2 regions of the Agaribacter flavus genome follow, and region 2 is predicted to be linked to the other one. Evidence: predicted binding sites of a transcription regulator. Region 2 holds the regulator's gene; the other holds the start of a gene.

Region 1 (9,665 bases), on a different contig from region 2:
AATTGACATTTCTGCAGGCACAAACCTTTGCTGTTCGTCTTTTGTCAATGTGGTTAGCAAGTTTTCGACCAATACAGCACGCTCACGGGCAAAATCCGATAGTTTATCAATATCGAGGGGGTCGGCGTGTGCAAGTGCAATCAATGACTCATTCACCTGAGTCAATGCTTCAGGTGAATATTCATGTGCTAGTTCGGGGAAAGTCATGCGATTAAGCTTGTCGCTGGGCATAGGCAAGTTGTTTGTCTTGCTCGGGTATTTGTTGCCACGCTTCCTTAATTGGAGAAAACAACTGAATCACCTCATTGATATTTGCAATGGCATTGTCTTGGTTGAGCGTGATCAACTTATCTATCATGTAGTCGTAAAGACCATGTAGGTTTTCTGCGAATTCACCACCAGTATTCGTATCCAAAGTATCTCTCAGATTGATAAAAATGGCCGTTGCTTTTGACACAAATTGTGCACGAGCGGCAATGTCATTTCTATCATGCGCGCCTTTTGCGTAGGCTAAACGATCTAAAGCGCCCTGCATCAACATTAAGGTTAACTGGTGCGGATCAGCGCTGGCAATGCGTTGTTTTAAGCTGTCTTTTTGATAGGCGTTAATGGCTTTTAATGACATTTAGTTTAGTCCTTGTAAGGCTGCAAATAGTGCATTACCTGTATTTTGTAATTGTGCAACGGTGCTATCTAAGCTTAAGTAGCGCGCACGTAAAGTTTGCTCGAAGCTCTGCATTCTAATTTCAAAGCGCTCGCGATCATCAGCCACGTTATCTTGCTGAGTTTTAATACTGTTTTCACGCGAAGACAATATCCCCGACGACTGCGTAAATTCTTCTGTAAATGCTAATAGTCTATTGGCAATGCCATCATCCGAATTGAACAGAACGGCAATGTCGTCAAAATTGTCTTGCAGCGCATTCTCTAGACGCTCGGTGCCGGTACCTAGACCAAAATCTGTCGAACCAATCTCTAGGCGACCGTCAATAGTTAATTCAACCCCAAGAGAAAACAATCCACCCAGTTCGGACTCGGCGACGTTACCACTCAACAAATTGCTCAAGCCAGACAGAATGCCCCGTACAGTAGCATCCCCAGCCAAAGGCCCATCGGGATCGTCTTCGGTCGCGCCATAGCTACTCAGGCGATCAAGCTCGTCGTATAGTTGGTTGTATTTATCGACAAAAGTACGAATATTCTCTTCTAAACCCTCAACATCAAAGCCCACAGTTAAGGTCGAGGCAATCGGATTGTCGCTCGCGTCTTTTTCTGACAACTGGCTCACATCAAAGCGAATACTTTGTATGGCGTTCTCAAAGGTATTGGTATCACTTTGCACTTCTATTCCATCAATGCTAGCAATAGCATTTTGTGCATTTATTACTGGCGTCAAATACGTGGCTGTTTCACTCGAATCAGTGGTACTGATACGATTTAACTCTGCATTGTTATTGGTATTTATGATTTTGAGATCATTGCCATCACCCGTGACATCAGATGAGAACACCAAGCGCGTGCCACCATCGGTGGTGCCAGTGTTAATGACATTTACATTGACCCCAAAATTGTTTTCGTCGGCGTTAATTTGGTCGCGCAATTCCGATAAGGTCGTGCCTGCCGCTATAGAAATCGTAAACTCGTCGCCACTGTCACCGATTTTAAAGGTTAAATCCGCACTCCCTGCCGACAAGACAACATCATCAGCACTAGCAAAGCCACCATTGAGCGCTTCTGCCGTCTCAACACGGCTGCCACTGGCAAGCTGAGTCACCGCTATTTGATAATTGCCGGGTACAGCGTCGTTACCTGGTGTGGCGGTAAAAGGCGAAATGTTTTCACTTGGGTTTTCGATGGTAGGCTCTCGCCCAGAAAGGTTATTTACGTCTTGTAATGCTTTTAACGCATCTTCAAATTCAGATAGTTTTGATTTGACTTGTCCAACAGCAGAAATTTCCGCTTCGAGGGCGGATTCTTGTCGATTCAATCTTTGTAGCTTAGGCCCGCGCTCGGCAGACAATAGCTGTTGTACTAAAGACTCCAGATCAAGACCTGAGCCTACACCTAAGGATTGAATCGACATAAATCACCTCATATTATGCCCGCCCATTTATGATGATACCAACCGTGTTGGTTGGATCGGCGGCTAACTCTTGAACTCTTGCGGCAAAATCAAGCACTTCCTCGGAAGGGATTTGCCGGATAACATCGCCTGACGCTTTGTCTTTGACCGTCACAACTTGCTTTGACGTATCACTATCAACCGAAAACGCAAGTTCTGTGCCTGTTGTTCGCAAAAATTCAGTGACACTTCCGATTGCCTCAGAAATGTCTACATTTTCCTCTCTCGCTTTGGTATCGGCATTACTCAAATTTTCTTTAAGCTTTTTTTCGATAGCTTGCTTTTGAGGAAGTTCAGCGACAGATTTGTCAACAAATTTCACCTGCTGCATAGCGACAGGATTATCTCCCGCACTATGTTGACTCGCCCCTGTTTGAAAGCCGACGAGATTACTGCTTACAAATGATTTTTCATTAATTGACGTCGCTGCATCCCTTGCAACTGCTTGTCCAATTCTGGTGTTTACGATATCCATAATACACTCCTACTGAAAAATGAGGAGCGGCATCACCGATACTGCTGGTGACCCGCCCGTTCAACGCAACTGTTACAAAACCCTTAAGCCTGAACCAGACCTAACCGAGTAGAGACAAGGCTATTTGTGGGCGTTGGTTGGCTTGACTTAACACTGACAACGAAGCTTGTTGTAAAATTTGGTTTTTAGTTAAACTTGCCGTTTCTGCTGCAAAATCGGTATCTTGAATACGCGAACGTGCAGCCGATAAATTCTCACTCACGTTACTGATGTTTCGAATACTTGATTGAAAACGGTTTTCAACCGCACCAAGGCTCGCACGAATAGTACCTACTGCTGATATCGCATTATCTATCGTAGTCAGTGCGCCTGAGGCATTAGCTGAAGTGTCTACCGCCACCGCATTGACACCTAAACCTGTCGCGCTAAACCCAGCGGTAGGAATAGCAGCAGCACGTAAATCGACATTGACTTTTTGACCTGCATTGGCGCCCACCAAAAAGCTAGAGTTATAGGTTCCGCTAAATATGTTTTGTCCGTTGAACTCGGTTGTCGTAGCGATACGAGAAATTTCAAGCTTAAGCGCTGATACTTCACGATTGAGTGCAGTGCGATCCGCGGCGGTGTTAATACCATTTTGAGATTGAACCGCTAATTGACGAATGCGTTGTAGCGCGTTTGTCGTTTCGCCTAGAGCACCTTCCGCCGTTTGAGTTAACGAAATACCGTCATTTGCGTTTCTTACTGCTTCGTTCAAACCGTTAATTTGCGCAGTAAGCTTATCTGAGATTTGTAGACCGGCAGCATCATCAGCTGCACTATTAATACGAAATCCAGACGATAAACGCTCAAACGATTTATTTAACGCGTTGCTTGAATCAAAAAGTTGACGTTGTGCGTTAATCGCACTGATATTTGTGTTTACAGTTAATGACATACTACCTCCAAAAGCCAAAAATTTGTGAGAGAGCCGCCAATTTGCGACAAATTTCTGACTACTTTTCTTTTGTGTGTGTTTTAGGTTCACTACGCCTAAAACCATGACCTCATTTAGATAAACCGTTTTTTAAATGATTTATCCCTCAACTATAGTTATCGACAGGGACTAAAGAAGCTTTAGGGAATTTCTCAAAAAAAATAAAATAATTTTTATCTCTTTGTTTTTTATTTAATTTTAAGCCAAATAAAAATTCAAAAAACGCCTAAAAAGCATCAATAAATAGATTTTCAAGGGTATGAATTTGTGCTGAAAAGGGATTGTTGGAATGGCTATTTTTTATTTGTTGGTATGCAAACAACTCAGAGAGATTATGCTTGGAAGCCCCTTCCTCTGCTTTGTCGCAAAATTTATTTTTCATGGATAACAGATCAAAGCGTATATGGATATACTCGCAGCGATTTTACGATAATGGAGAGGAAGGGGGCTTCCAAATATAATCTCGCCGCGAACACAACAATATCAACAAAGGATTTTTAACTGTTCAAAAAAAGTTGGTATGTGACTTGCTTTTGAAAAAGGGAAGATTTGAAAAAAGGCTGAGCCATGGGGCGGCCCAGCCAACTTGCTCACGTTAGGAGATGGAGCAAACTCTTTTCGTCGACTGGCAGGATTGTAGAACGTATACTGGCCTCTCAACCAAATCCTACACTCTCAGTCTTGTTAGTCGACTTTTTACTACTTATGCTTCTTAAGTAAGTGCCTTCCTTGGCACGGAGAGGGCCTCTCAAGCCGTCAAAACCTATAATAATTATTACCTTAGAAGCTAATTTCTATTGTTTTTAGATTATCCTTGTAACAAGCTCAAAGCCGCTTGAGGTCTTTGATTTGCCTGCGTCAATATACTCGTACTTGCCTGCTGAATAATTTGCAAGCGAGTCAAACTTGCCGTTTCTGCGGCAAAATCTGTATCTCTGATGCGCGATCTTGCCGCTGATACATTTTCGCTAATGTTTGATAAGTTTCGAATCGTTGACTGGAACCTATTTTGAATCGCACCAAGATCAGCGCGTTTTCCATCCACTACAGCAATAGCGTCATCAATTTCCTGCAAAGAAGCAGAAGCATCTCCAGGTGTAGACACAGTTAGTGTAAAAGCTCCGAACAAACCGCTGTAACCAAAGCCATTAGCACGGCTCACATTGATACTGATCGTCTGCCCAGCATTCGCGCCTACTAAGAATTTTGCCGAATAAGTGCCGTCAAGTACGTCTACCCCCGCGAATTGAGTAGTGGAGGCAATTCGAGAGATCTCGACTTTTAATGCCGACACTTCTTTTTGCAGTGCCTGCCTATCTTCAACGGTATTAATACCATTTTGACTCTGAATGGCTAACACGCGTATTCTTTGTAAAGCAGTAGTGGTTTCTTGCAAGGCACCTTCTACCGTTTGAGCAAGTGAAATACCATCGTTGGCATTTCTAACTGCCTGATCCAAGCCCATGATCTGCGAAGTCATGCGATTTGAAATCTGTAAACCTGCCGCGTCGTCTTTCGCGCTGTTTATTCGCAAGCCTGAAGACAACCTTTCAAAGGCGGTATTTAAATTTGTGGTTGTGTCTGTCATGTAGCGTCTTGCGCTCAAGGACGAGACATTAGTATTTACAAAAAGTGACATAAGTTACTCCTAACGATTTTCTCTGTTTGCTCTATTGTTTTTATTTTGAGCACTTTTTAATAAAATTGGCACATAACGTGCTTTCCAATACTTAAGAATCAGGGACTGATTCATTCGTTATCAACACTAGATAACGGAGCATGAAAGCTGTAACTAAGAGCGAAAGCTCTATGCTGACGGGCGGGTATGGTGTTCCAGACCTCATACCTCTCACTACCTCCTGGCGTCATTCCTGTCAGTCGGCAGTTTAGTTACTTTCCCATCAACTAAATTCTTTACTTAATACTTTTTACTTCTTGACGTTAATATCATTGTTAGCAGGCAATGTTTGACCGTCGCCAGTGGCAAGCACCAGTGAGGTTTGATTGATTCTCCTAACGATTCAACGCTTTGTTTTTGCTTTTATTATTAATACAAACTGGTTTTTATTATTTAATTACTTGCTTTGTATCAGCTTGCTTAATTTTGTTATCGAACAGATACAGAAAAACCTTTAGAGATTTTCTAAATTATTTGAAAAATACTTATTTGACAGGTACTTATGTGGCCAGGCTGATTGCCTGGCCGACCGCCCATTTTTGAAAGAGTGGGCAAACTCTTGTCTGTTTGGCTAGTGTAAGCTAGTACTACCTCCTGGCTTCATTCCCCAAACAGTAGGGTCAGTAAGGCTTAACCAAGAAGCTGAAGCGCGGCCTGAGGACGCTGATTCGCTTGTGATAGTACGGTTGTGCTTGCCTGCTGAAGAATCTGATTACGCGTCAAGTTTGCAGTTTCTGATGCAAAGTCAGTATCTTGGATACGCGAACGTGCAGCTGAAACGTTTTCTGTGACGTTAGACAGGTTACGGATAGTTGATTGGAAACGGTTAGTCAAGGCACCTAAATCAGCTCTATTTGCACCAACAGTGGAAAGCGCCGCATCGATGGAAGCAATAGCAGCACTGGCATCACCTGAGGTAGCAACCGTTAAGGCATTAATACCTAAGCCCGTCGCATCAAAGTCAGTGGTTAGAGTAACATCGATTTTTTGACCAGCATTCGATCCAACAAGGAACGAAGCCGCTAATGTACCGTCTAGAATGTTACGGTCGTTAAATTGCGTGGTGTCTGAAATACGTGTGATTTCAGTTTTAAGTGCTGATACTTCTTCTTGAAGCGCAGTACGGTCGTCCGCGGTATTAATACCATTTTGTGATTGAATCGCTAATTGACGAATACGTTGCAATGCATTCGTTGTCTCACCCAAAGCACCTTCAGCAGTTTGAGTTAAAGAAATAGCATCGTTCGCATTTCTAACAGCTTGATTAAGTCCATTGATTTGAGAAGTCATACGATCAGAAATCTGCAAACCAGCAGCATCGTCTGAAGCACGGTTAATACGCAAACCTGAAGACAAACGCTCGAAAGACGTGCCCAAAGAATTCTGTGAATTGAATAGCTGACGCTGGGCATTTAACGCCGACACGTTTGTATTTACATAAAGTGACATAAGTCTCTCCTACACTCTCAGTCCAGCGCTTGCTGGCAGCCGGACGAACTCCGGTGAATTATTACAAATTGTAGAACATCACTTTCTAGTTTTTAAAAAGTGTATGTACTGGCTCTCTCGTAAAAGGTTATCGACGTTCTTCAAAATCCCTTTAAACAAAAATGCAAAAAAAACAAAAAAAGCGGCAAGATTTTGCCGCTTTTAAAATTTGAACTGTAGTAGCGCTTAGCTAAAAGCGCTTATTTAGGAGGGGCTTAGATAGTAAACTGACCTAAGAGTATTCATTTTTTTAGTAGTAAAAAAAATTAAAAAACTTTCTTACTCTTAGCGTAATTGCTTCCAATAAAGCATAAATTGTCACAGTCGTTCAGCGTGCCACTCGATATGATCATTCATGAATGTCGACACAAAGTAATAGCCGTGATTATAGCCATCATGAATTCGCAGTGTTAGAGGCTGTCCTGCTTCTGCGCACGCATCTCGCAATAAATCAGGTTTTAGCTCTGTTTCGATGTATTCATCTGCCGCGCCTTGATCGACGAGAATGTCGGGCAAGCGCGCGCCATTTTTGATCAGCGCACAGGCATCGTATTCTTCCCACTTGGATTGATCATCCCCGAGATAACCGGCCATCGCTTTCTGTCCCCATGGACAATTGATCGTCGAGTTGATTGGCGCAAACGCTGACACCGCTTTAAAGCGGTCGGGATTGCGCAGACCGACGGTCAATGCACCGTGCCCTCCCATAGAATGACCCATGATAGACTGGCGCGACATATCGGCACAGGGCAATTCACGTGCAATGACATCAGGCAATTCAGTTTCAATATAATCACGCATATGGTAATGCTCAGAAAACGGTGCCCGAGTAGCATTAACGTAAAACCCAGCCGCAAGGCCAAAGTCGCGTGCGGCCTCTGCGTCATCAGGCACACCATCACCGCGTGGTGAGGTATCAGGCGCAACAAAAATGAAGCCATGACGAGCGCAAGCTGCTCGAAACTCGCCTTTTTCTGTTACATTTGCGGGTGTGCAGGTCAAGCCAGATAAGAACCAAATGACAGGCAGTTTTGCCCCGTCTTCATGGTCTGGTACGAAAACAGAGAACTCCATGGGCGTCTTGGTTGACGTGGACATATGTCTATATAAAGTTTGCGTGCCACCATGAGAACGGATGGCTGAAAGTGTTTCTAAAGTCATTCGAATGTCACCACACTGCGTATACTTTCCCCTGCATGCATCAGGTCAAAAGCTTTGTTAATATCTTCAAGCGGCATTATATGTGTAATCATTGAGTCAATCTCAATCTTACCATCCATATACCAATCTACGTATTTGGGTACCTCTGTACGTCCTCTTACACCACCAAACGACGTACCTTTCCAGACGCGCCCCGTCAACAGCTGAATAGGTTCCGCAGCTAGTTTTTGACCTGAAGGCGGAACGCCAATCACAATAGATTCGCCCCAACCACGGTGCGCCGCTTTTAGTGCTTCTTCCATAACGTGAACGTTGCCGGTTGATTCAAATGTGTAATCAACACCGCCCCAATCATCTTCTTCAGTTTTGCTCATTTCAATGATCGCTTCAGATACAGATTGACCGTCTAGTTCAGCGGGGTTAACAAAATGGGTCATGCCAAACTTTTCAGCAATCTCCCTTTTATCGTTGTTCAAATCCACACCGATAATCATATCCGCACCTGCCATGCGAAGACCTTGAATAACGTTCAGGCCAATTCCACCAAGACCGAAAACCGCGGTTGTCGATCCCACTTCCACACCAGCCGTATTGATCACTGCACCTACACCTGTAGTGACCCCACATCCGACATAACAGATTTTATCAAAAGGCGCATCTTTGCGGATCTTAGCAAGTGAAATTTCTGCTACAACCGTATGATTGGCAAAAGTTGAGCACCCCATATAATGATGGATGGGCGTACCGTCTAGCATCGAGAAACGCGTGGTTCCATCGGGTAACAGGCCTTTGTCTTGGTTGCGACGAATGGCGGTACACATGTTCGTTTTGCCTGTCGTACAGGCATGACATTGTCGGCATTCGGGCGCATAGAGCGGGATCACATGGTCACCCGGTTTTAAGGTGCTTACATTTTCTCCAACAGCGACAACAACGCCTGCCCCTTCATGCCCTAAGATAACGGGGAAATTCCCGCCTTTGTTTGCGCCTGAGCGAGTAAATTCATCAGTGTGGCAAATGCCTGTCGCTTTGATTTCTACAAGGACTTCGCCCGCTTTAGGAAGTTCAAGATTGACTTCCATGATCTCTAAGGGTTTTCCAGGTTCGACGGCTACGGCAGCAGTAGTGCGCATCGATTTCATTTTGTTCTCCATAAAACATTCAACAGGCTATAGCCCAATCCCAGAGAGTATAAGAAATATTAAGGCTGTCGGCTAGCCATAGTGGTTATGGCTGTTTTGGAGGAAGATGTTGGTGCCACATATCGGTGACAATTTTCCAACTACCTTTGTGAGGTTTTAAAACAAAGAGAAAGGTACCTGTCGTGTCTAAGTTAAACTCTTCGACTTTAACAATAGCTGTGCCCACCATAACTGCGAGAGAACCATCATCAGAAACAACAAGTTTGTCGATGTGATGATCATTTACCGCATTCTTGGAAGCGAGGAAAGCAAAGGTTTGACGAACAGGTTCTTTTCCTTGAACTGCTGGTTTGTTTTGCTCAATCCATAGCGTGTCGTCTGCGTAAAGGTTGACTAAGCCTTCTACATTTTTAGACACCGTATACTCATTGAATAAGTCATTGAAATCATGAAGGCTTTGAATCACCTCTTGTTTCGTGCTTGCCATCGAAGAACTTGAGGCAAATACCAATAAGAAAAAGAGCTTTGCTAAGCGCATAGTGAGAATCTCCATTGAATGAAATTAAAAAAAACTTTTTATTAATCTGCGTCGCTCATAAAGCTCGCTTTGTTGTCTTCACCGG
Region 2 (9,665 bases):
TGATAACGACTTCTTCTTGACCAATCAAACTATCAACAACAAAGCCTACTTGTTGCGTGCCTATTTGCACCACAACGACATGCCCCAAGGCTCGGTCTTTGCTCGGCTTATTTGGATTTAGCCAATCGTTCAAATAAAACAATGGGATGGCTTTTGAACGCACTATCATCGTCAACTGACCGTCGACCGTGTTAGTTTTGCTCAAGTCCATATTGATGATTTCGTTTACCGAGCCAAGTGGCAAGGCAAATGTTTGATCGCCAACGACGATCATCAAGGTAGGCAAGATAGCCAGTGTTAGTGGTACTTTTATTTCTAAAGTGGTGCCAACACCCAATTTAGAATCGATACTGACCGTACCATTCAATTGGTTTATTTTTGTTTTAACCACGTCCATGCCGACACCACGCCCAGAAATATCGCTGATTTCTGTTTTTGTGGAAAAGCCTGGTGCAAAAATAAGGTTAAAGGCTTCGACATCTGACATTCTCGATGCAGAATCTGCATCCAGTACACCCCTGCTGATCGCTATCTCTTTTAGCTTTTCAGCGTCCATCCCTTTACCATCATCCGCGATAGTCAGTAGGATATGGTCGCCCTCTTGCGAGGCGGCTAATTTGACGGTTCCCATTCGAGGCTTGCCCGCCTGTTCGCGATCGTCTGGCATTTCAATACCGTGGTCAACGGAGTTTCTGACCAAGTGAACCAAAGGATCAGCCAAGGCTTCGACAAGGTTTTTGTCTAAATCCGTTTCTTCGCCTTCGAGTACCAAAGAAATTTCTTTTTTGAGTGTTCTCGCTAAGTCCCGCACAACCCGAGGAAAACGGCCAAATACTTTCTTAATTGGCTGCATCCTTGTCTTCATTACCGCGCCTTGCAAATCACCCGTTACGACATCTAAATTCGCGATGGCTTTTGACATACTCTCGTCGTTGAGGTTGATCCCTAAGCTCAACAAGCGATTTCGGACAAGCACAAGCTCACCCACCATGTTCATGATTTGATCCAAGCGTTTGGTATCGACACGCACCGTGGTTTCTGCTTGAGCAGGAGCGGGTTTATTCTCGGCTTTTTTAGCGGCAGCGGGTGCAGCCGGCTTTTTCACGTCGGCTTTCGCCGGCGCAGGCTTTTCTTCTTTCTTGACAGATTTCTTGGCGCTCGCTTTTGCTTTTGTCTCTTCCGCAGGTTTGTTTTCTGTTTGACTACTCGCTGTGTTTTTATCGCCTTTTACCTTATCGCTATCGGGCGATGACTCTGCAGGTTTTTCTGCTTTTACCGCTGGCCCTTTGCCTGTGCCATGCAAATCATCGAGTAGCGCCTCAAATTCTTCATCTGTGATTTCGTCATCAGCGCCAGCTTTGCTTGCTGCTTTGTTTTCTGCTTCAGCAGGTTTCTCACTGCCAGCATCAAAGCGACCCTCACCGTGCAGCTCGTCTAATAACGCTTCAAACTCATCGTCGGTAATATCGTCACTGTTGCTAGTAGCACTTTCAGCTTTGCTAGCTTCAGTCTGTGTATCTGTGTTATCTGTTTGAGCACTTTGTTTTTTGGCACCGGGGGCACCGTCGCCGTGTAATTCATCAAGTAGTGCTTCAAATTCATCTTCAGTAATTTCTTCGATAGATTCGTTTTCAGATTCACTTTTAGCAGGTGTCACAGAGGACGATTCCTCGACAACTGGCTCGTCAGTATCCTCTGCTTGAATTTCGTCTTGCTCTTCTTCTACTACCTCAACGGACTCAGTTTCTTCGGTGTCAAAAATGTTTTCGCCTTCTACTTCTGGCTCGCTTAACTTGTGCAGCACTTCGATGAGTTCTGCGGGCGCTGCTTCAAGTGGCTCTCTCGCCTTTACATTTTCAAACATATCGACAACAACATCGGTTGCCTGCAAAATGACATCCATCAATTCAGGAGTAAGGGTGCGTTGTCCGTTTCGCATTATATCGAATACATTTTCCGCACCGTGACAAATGTCTACAAGTTCGGTCAACGATAAAAATCCAGCGCCGCCTTTTACCGTGTGATATCCGCGAAAAATCGCGTTTAGCAAGTCTGCATCTTCTGGATTATTTTCTAAATCAACCAGTTGCTCTTGGAGTTGCTCAAGTATCTCCCCTGCTTCAACTAGAAAATCTTGTAAAATATCCTCGTCGACCTCAAATGACATTGAATGTCTCCCCTAAAATCCTAAACTAGACAACAAATCGTCAACGTCATCTTGGTTTTGCGCAACATCGTCACGACCTTCTGCGTTGAGAATTGGCCCTTCGGCTTTAACCTTATCGTCAGATTTGTCAGAAGGTTGAGCTTTATCTTTTTTGGCAGCTTGGTTTGCGTCTGTTTCTTCACTAAACGTGGCCAACATTTCGACCAAGCCATCTTCCACTTCACTCACCAACTCGATAACCCTGCGGATCACTTGCCCAGTCAGGTCTTGATAACCCTGTGCCATCAACACTTCGGTTAACATTGAGTTGAGTGACGCAGAGTCCTTTTGCGCATCGCTGAGTAGATCGTCAAGCTCGTAGCAAAGCGACTTAAATTCACCGAGTTCGATCTGACGATTCATGAGCTTTTTCCAGTTTGGAATAAGTCCAGTTAGCCTGTCGTTGAGTTGTTCGGCAAGCGGCATACTTCGCTCTACCGCATCCATAGTTGAGTTGGCCGCTTTTTCCGTCTCTTCAATGACGTACTCAAGGCGAGATTGTGCATCTGGAATGGCCGTATTTGTAATTTGTGTCAACTTTTCGTCTAACTGAAAGTTAACTAAAGAATCGTGCAGTTGACGGGTCAGTTTACCTACCTCAGAAAACAACTCTGTCGATTCTCGCAAAGACGCACTGTGAACGATATCATTTGCTGAACCAATGTCGCCGCTTTCCAAATAGGCCACAAGTTCTTTCGCTTCTTCAAGCGAAATCAAGGCAGTTTCGTTTGTCATAGCCTAAACCTCTATTAGTAATGTGCTTAGCCTAGACGTTCGAAAATCTTGTCCAGTTTCTCTTTCAGCGTTGCTGCTGTGAAAGGTTTAACTACATAACCGTTCACCCCAGCTTGCGCTGCAGCAACAATTTGTTCTTTTTTGGCTTCAGCCGTTACCATTAACACGGGTAAGTGCTTTAGCTTGTCGTCTGATCGAATCGCGCGAAGCAAGTCTATACCTTGCATGCCGGGCATGTTCCAATCGGTCACTACAAAGTCGAAATCGCCTTGTTGTAACATCGGCAACGCTGTATTGCCGTCATCTGCTTCCTGGATATTGGTAAACCCTAGATCTTTCAATAGGTTTTTAATGATTCGCCGCATTGTTGAAAAATCATCAACAACGAGGATTTTCATATTCTTATCCAAAACTACCTCCAATGTGGAATAATATTATCTGTATAACTCTATTCAGCCGTACGCCACGATTGCATTTTAGCTTTGAGCTTAAGCATCGCTTGACTGTGAATTTGACTCACTCTTGACTCACTTACTTCAAGTACTTCACCAATTTCACGTAAATTTAACTCTTCGTCGTAATACAACGATAAAACAATCGCTTCACGCTCTGGTAATGTAGTTATCGCCCGAGCCAGCGCTTTCTGAAATGATCCTTGCATCATTTCTTCAAAAGGACGGTCAGATCCCTTGGTTTCTTCGTTCGTCAATACGTCTTCAGATACGCCAAGGTCTTCAATTCCAACGAGTTTTCCGGCATTTACCTCATTCAACATTTGATGATAGCTTTGCAAAGAAACATTTAGTTTTTCTGCTACTTCGTTATCGCGCGCGTCTCTCCCCGTTTCTCTTTCGACGGTATTGATTGCTTCGGTAATGGCGCGAGAATTTTTATGCACTGAGCGCGGCGTCCAGTCTCCCTTGCGGATTTCATCTAACATCGCTCCGCGAATACGGATGCCTGCAAAGGTTTCAAAGCTCGCTCCTTTAGAGCCATCAAAATTTCGAGCCGCTTCTAATAAGCCAATCATGCCCGATTGAATCAAGTCATCTATTAACACACTAGCAGGTAACCTTGCCATCAAGTGGTGTGCAATCCTCTTAACCAGCGGCGCGTGTCTTTCGACAAGCTGATTTTTGTCTATTTGCTGTTGATATACTGTCACTTTATTACTCACTTTTGCTTACCTAGTCTTGCAAAGACACTAAATTCTCGATGAAGAACTCGAGATGCCCACCGGCTTGAATCGGCACAGGCCACGACGCGACGTTTTCCGCTAGTTGATTGATGGCTTTCGCCGCTCCAGAAGCTGGATATGCATCGACAATGGCTGTTTGCTTGCGTATCGATTTACGCACATTTTCGTCAAAGGGTACGATGCTCACTAGCTCTAAGGCTACATCGAGAAACCGCCCTGTCACCTTCGACAGTTTATTGAATAATTCTTGACCTTCGCGCTCACTCCTCACCATATTGGCGACAACTTTGAAGTTAAATACGCCGTGCTCGCGGTTGAGTATTTTTATTAGTGCATAGGCGTCAGTTAGTGAAGTTGGCTCGTCACATACTACGATAATGACGTCTTGTGCTGCCCGAGAAAAGCTGACCACCATGTCTGATATACCCGCTGCAGTATCAACCAGCAGCATATCGATAGGCGTTTGCAATTCGCCAAACGCGCGTATTAGTCCAGCGTGCTCTCTGGCACCGAGTTCTGCCATGGACTGCGTACCAGAGGTAGCCGGTGCGATTTTTACACCGTGTGGGCCTGTGACCAGTATTTCATCGAGTGTGCAATCGCCAGAAAGGACGTGTGATAAATTGCGATCCACGCGTAAACCCAGCATGACATCAACGTTTGCCAAGCCTAAATCCGCATCTAAGACCAAAACACGGGATCCGCGTTTGGCAGAGGCAATCGCCAAATTGAGGGTAAGGTTTGTTTTGCCAACGCCACCTTTACCACCGGTGACTGCGACTACTTTAATCTGTTTGGACTGATTCATTCGTCTTAAGCTACTCGCTTGATCTACCATCATAAACCACCAGCACTCGCTAGTGGATTACGCGGTTGTTGAGGCAATCCATATTTTTTATAAAGTTTAGCTGCGACAAGTGTCAGGTTACCTGAGTCAGCCAGTTTGATGTCTTCCGGAACGCGTTGACCATCTGTAACATAGCTCAATGATAAATCATTTTCAATCACAACACTCAATGCCTCGCCCAAGCTGTAACATTCGTCCAGCTTGGAGAAAATGCAACCGCGAATATCTGTGTGGCTGTATGTTTTTACTGTTTCATTTAGCACTTTGTATTGAGAGCCTGCAGGCAACACTAGATACTTTTTGATATCTACGGATAAACCATTTTCATACTCATTTAATTGCTCTATGAGTCTCGCATCTCGCTGACTGAACCCTGCTGTATCAATCAGAATTAAACGCTTATTGCGCATTTGGTAGAGAATCTGATTTAGCTCATCAGCATTTTGTGCCTTTTTCACGCTACAACCAATAATACGGCCATAGGTAGCAAGTTGCTCAAACGCTGCAATTCGGTATGTATCAATGGTTATCAGAGCAACCTGATCTGATCCATATTTTTGTGCATACTTCGCTGCCAATTTCGCAAGCGTTGTCGTTTTACCTGTGCCAGTCGGACCAACTAATGCCACGATACCCGCTTGGTTTAGTATGTCATTACTACCCACAACTAAGCGATTCGACAGCAGATTGAGCAAATACTTCCAACCTTCTTTTTCGTCAATCTGGTGAGGCAAGAAATTAATAAACTGTTGACACAGTTGCTCACTGATCCCCATACCTATTAGCTGTTCATGGAGATAATGATGTACAGGATTGTTGCGACGTTTGCGCTCTTCGGATAATTCTGAAACCTGAAACTTTAAAACATTTTTGATTGATTCTAATTCTGCTCTAATGCTGTCTAGCTGTTCTGGCTCTAATACACTCGGCGGTGGGCTTAAATTTGCCGCTTGCGTATTACCAAAATCTTCATCATCACCCAACTCACTAAAGGCGGGTGAGCGCACCATGCTGTCATCTGCTCGCAAGCTTTCTCTTAGTAAGCTTTCTCTAGCCGAAGTCGTTCTGGGTATGTTTTCTGTCGGTGTATTTTCTCTAGGTATATTGCGCGCTTGAAAGTTTGTCTGAGCTTGTTGATGGACATTCCGCGCTGTATTTTGTGTAAATTCAGTAGTGTTTGCCGCCCCCTGAAGTTTAGGTGACGCTTGCTGCATGTCTTGGGTTTGCTGCCTATTGTTCGTCTCGTAACTCTGATGAGTACTCGTTGCAAATTCGGTTTGCCCGTTAGACGTTTGCCTTTCTAACAACGCTCGCAAACTGTCATTTTCTTCATTGCCGATGATCTCACTAAAGCTAGGTTTTGCACTCAGCGGTGGTGCCGGATCGGGGTTGGCAGCAGAAGGGTCAACCGCAGCCACTAACTCTACGCCATTCGACTTCTTCTTATTTGACATTATAACCGCGTCACCACCAAGCTCATCTTTGACTTGTTTGAGCGCTTCTCGCATATCTTTGCCAAAAAAACGTCTAATTTTCATAACTTCCTCTTGAGTATGTATGGCGCGTCACTTTATTGACCTACCGATGACACTATTTTTATTTGTTTGTCATCAGGAATCTCCTGATAAGACAGCACGTGCAAACCACTGACAGATTGTTTAAAGAACCTTGCCAATACTGGTCTTAACAATCCTGAAGTTAACAATACTGCCGGTTCTCCTGCGACCTCCTGTTGCTGTGTCGCGTCGAGTAAAGACTGTTGTAATTTTTCTGCCAGGCCTGGTTCAATACCAGCGCCATCTTCACCACCTGCCTGCAGTGACTTATGCAACATCTGTTCCAAATCGGGAGCCAAGGTAATGACAGGTACTTCTTGCTCACCATTGTTTATTTCTTGTACGATCAAACGTTTCAGAGCAATACGGCATGCCGACACCAAAACTTCGGGGTCTTGGCTCTTGGGACCAAATTCACTGAGCGTTTGGACAATGGTGCGCATATCTCTAATTGGTACACCTTCAAACAATAGGGTTTGCAAGACTTTTACGACCGTACTCAAAGCAAGTACATCAGGCACTAAACCTTCAACAAGCTTAGGATGTGTTTTTTCTAACATATCCAATAGTTGTTGCACTTCCTCATGCCCCAATAACTGGTATGCATGATTGGTAAGTAATTGACTGAGATGGGTGGCAATAACTGTCGCTGTATCGACAACCGTATAACCCATGGTTTGAGCATGTTCTCTCTGGTTGGCTGGTATCCATACGGCGTCTAAGCCAAAAGCCGGATCTTTGGTAGGCGTTCCTTCAAGCGTGCCAAAAACTTGCCCAGGATTAATCGCCAATTCATTGTCATGGCTAATTTCGGCTTCGCCCACGGTGACACCCATCATCGAAATAGTGTAGTTGCTAGGTGCAAAATCTAAATTGTCACGAATATGTACCGCTGGCACTAAAAATCCTAGCTCTTGTGATAACTTCTTACGCACACCTTTAATTCGACTGAGTAGCTCTCCACCCTGAGATTTGTCCACCAATGGGATCAAGCGGTATCCCACTTCTAGACCAATTACGTCTACGGGTTGCACGTCATCCCAAGTCAGCTCCTTCACATCCTGTGCTTCGGTATTTACATCGGGTAAGGTCTGTACTTTAGCCGCATCCTCTGCCAGTTTTTTCGCTTGCCAATCTCTATAAAAAGCATAGCCGCCGGCTGCAGCAGAAAAACTTAAAAACGCAAAATGAGGCATACCCGGCACAATGCCCATAACAAATAGAATGGCTGAAGTGATGTACAACGCTTGTCTGTTCGAGAGTTGCTCGCGGATCTCGTCGCCCATTTCTTGGCTATCGTTTTCTCGCGTCACAATAATGGCAGTGGCGACAGAGAGCAGTAGTGATGGTATTTGTGCCACCAAACCGTCACCGATGGTAAGCACCGTGTACACTTCCATTGCATTACCAAAGTTTAAATCATGTTGATACATGCCAATAAACAAACCCCCAACAATGTTTATCAACATGATGAAAAGGCCAGCAATTGCATCGCCCTTAACAAATTTAGACGCACCGTCCATCGAACCATAAAAATCAGCCTCTGAGGTGATCTCTTCGCGACGTTTACGCGCCTCATCTTGGTCGATGTATCCGGCATTCAGGTCTGCATCGATTGCCATTTGTTTACCGGGCATTGCGTCTAGCGTAAAACGCGCACTAACCTCAGAAATACGGCCTGCACCCTCGGTAACGACTTTAAAATTAATGATCAATAGAATCGCAAAGACCACTATACCAACGGCGTAATTTCCGCCAATCACTACCTCGCCAAAAGCCTGAATAACTTTACCGGCTGCATCTCCACCTTCGTGTCCTTCCAAGAGGACAACCCGCGTCGATGCGACATTAAGCGCAAGTCGCAAAACAGTCGCCACCAATAGCACCAAAGGAAAAATACCAAAATCAATAGGACGTTGGGTAAACACACAGACAAGGATAATGACCAAGGAAAGCGCGATATTAAAGCTAAACAGTACATCCAACAAAAACGCTGGCATGGGCAGTATCACCATACCCATCAATGCCAGTACAATGATAGGTGCACCTAGTCCGCTGGTGAAATTTTTTACACTGTCTTTGTCGACTCGCTGAAAAACACTCGCTAACTGCATACAACAAAATTTTGACTACTGTTTGAGAATACATGAGGTATTTCAACAAGCGTGCCAGAAGTCTTTTAAAAATCTATATCTACAGAAAAATACAATAAGGCCGATGTACTGGGGAAGAATTTGTAGGAAAAACAGGCCATTCGATAAAACAGATATGCAAAACCGGCTAATGATACTTCCCGTTATGTTGTTTACCTCGCATTGTTACGCGCAAGTGCCGATAGAAATCGATGCATTAAATTTTGGCGATATTCCGATCGAATCCGGTAGCGTGTGTACCTTGGACAACACGGGTAATATAGTTGGGAGCTGTGACGCATCTAGTCCAGATATTAGCCTAGGACGCATTTTGGTCGAAAGTTTGCCCAAGAATACAGAAATGTTTATATCAGTGGCGGGGAGTAATTCCGCCAACTTGTCTCTGTTGGTATCAGGGCAAGTCACTGCGGCCTCACAAACCACGACGTTTACAGATGGTGAACAAATACAAATTCGCTCGCGTGGCAGCAACAATACCGCCGATATTCTTATTGGTGGAGAAATCCGTACCTTGCAAACACTTACTAATGGTCAAAGCTACCAAATTGGGTACACAGTGACGATAAATATCCAATAAACCAACGCCACATCCGAGCAATAAGCTCACCTTGTAGAGGGGAAAACCGCCATCTGAAAGCCGCTTTGCGTCATCCTTGGCCGCTTAACAAAAGGCATCCATGCCTTTTGAAACTTTCAGATGGCGGTTTTCCCCTCTACAAGGTGAGCTTATTGCTCAGATGTGGCGTTGGTTTACTTATTTACCGGCGTAACTCAGGCGGAATTGGCAAGTCCTTTTTCAGTGGTTTGGGTCTTGTACCTTTGCCCGCTTTAAAGGCTTTTAACTGATAAACATATGCCAATATTTGTGCCACAGCCATAAACAGCTTTTGCGGGACTTCGTGATTTACTTCAGTAGAGTAATATATCGCGCGAGCAAGGGCAGGTGAAGCAATCAAGGGCACATCATTCG

What was found. The regulator FliA, encoded in region 2, starts transcription of late flagellar genes. The targets are predictions, from matches to a motif close to CTAAAGNTNNNNNNNNNNNNGCCGATA.
Region 1: the regulator FliA is predicted to act here: its motif matches at 6,829-6,855, upstream of ACFOHL_RS09500 (flagellin N-terminal helical domain-containing protein).

What each region holds. Positions count from the first base shown of each region.
Region 1 is NZ_JBHRSW010000015.1:8,682-18,346, forward strand. It holds gene ACFOHL_RS09470 (hypothetical protein) at 1-231, opposite strand, end outside; gene fliS (flagellar export chaperone FliS) at 212-625, opposite strand; gene fliD (flagellar filament capping protein FliD) at 626-2,083, opposite strand; gene ACFOHL_RS09485 (flagellar protein FlaG) at 2,097-2,597, opposite strand; gene ACFOHL_RS09490 (flagellin N-terminal helical domain-containing protein) at 2,698-3,534, opposite strand; gene ACFOHL_RS09495 (flagellin N-terminal helical domain-containing protein) at 4,382-5,212, opposite strand; gene ACFOHL_RS09500 (flagellin N-terminal helical domain-containing protein) at 5,882-6,700, opposite strand; gene fghA (S-formylglutathione hydrolase) at 7,058-7,900, opposite strand; gene ACFOHL_RS09510 (S-(hydroxymethyl)glutathione dehydrogenase/class III alcohol dehydrogenase) at 7,897-9,042, opposite strand; gene ACFOHL_RS09515 (YybH family protein) at 9,128-9,580, opposite strand; gene ACFOHL_RS09520 (nuclear transport factor 2 family protein) at 9,622-9,665, opposite strand, start outside.
Region 2 is NZ_JBHRSW010000004.1:456,576-466,240, forward strand. It holds gene ACFOHL_RS02045 (chemotaxis protein CheA) at 1-2,167, opposite strand, end outside; gene ACFOHL_RS02050 (protein phosphatase CheZ) at 2,180-2,941, opposite strand; gene cheY (chemotaxis response regulator CheY) at 2,968-3,351, opposite strand; gene ACFOHL_RS02060 (RNA polymerase sigma factor FliA) at 3,390-4,118, opposite strand; gene ACFOHL_RS02065 (MinD/ParA family protein) at 4,129-4,980, opposite strand; gene flhF (flagellar biosynthesis protein FlhF) at 4,977-6,524, opposite strand; gene flhA (flagellar biosynthesis protein FlhA) at 6,557-8,656, opposite strand; gene ACFOHL_RS02080 (hypothetical protein) at 8,811-9,272, shown strand; gene flhB (flagellar biosynthesis protein FlhB) at 9,454-9,665, opposite strand, start outside.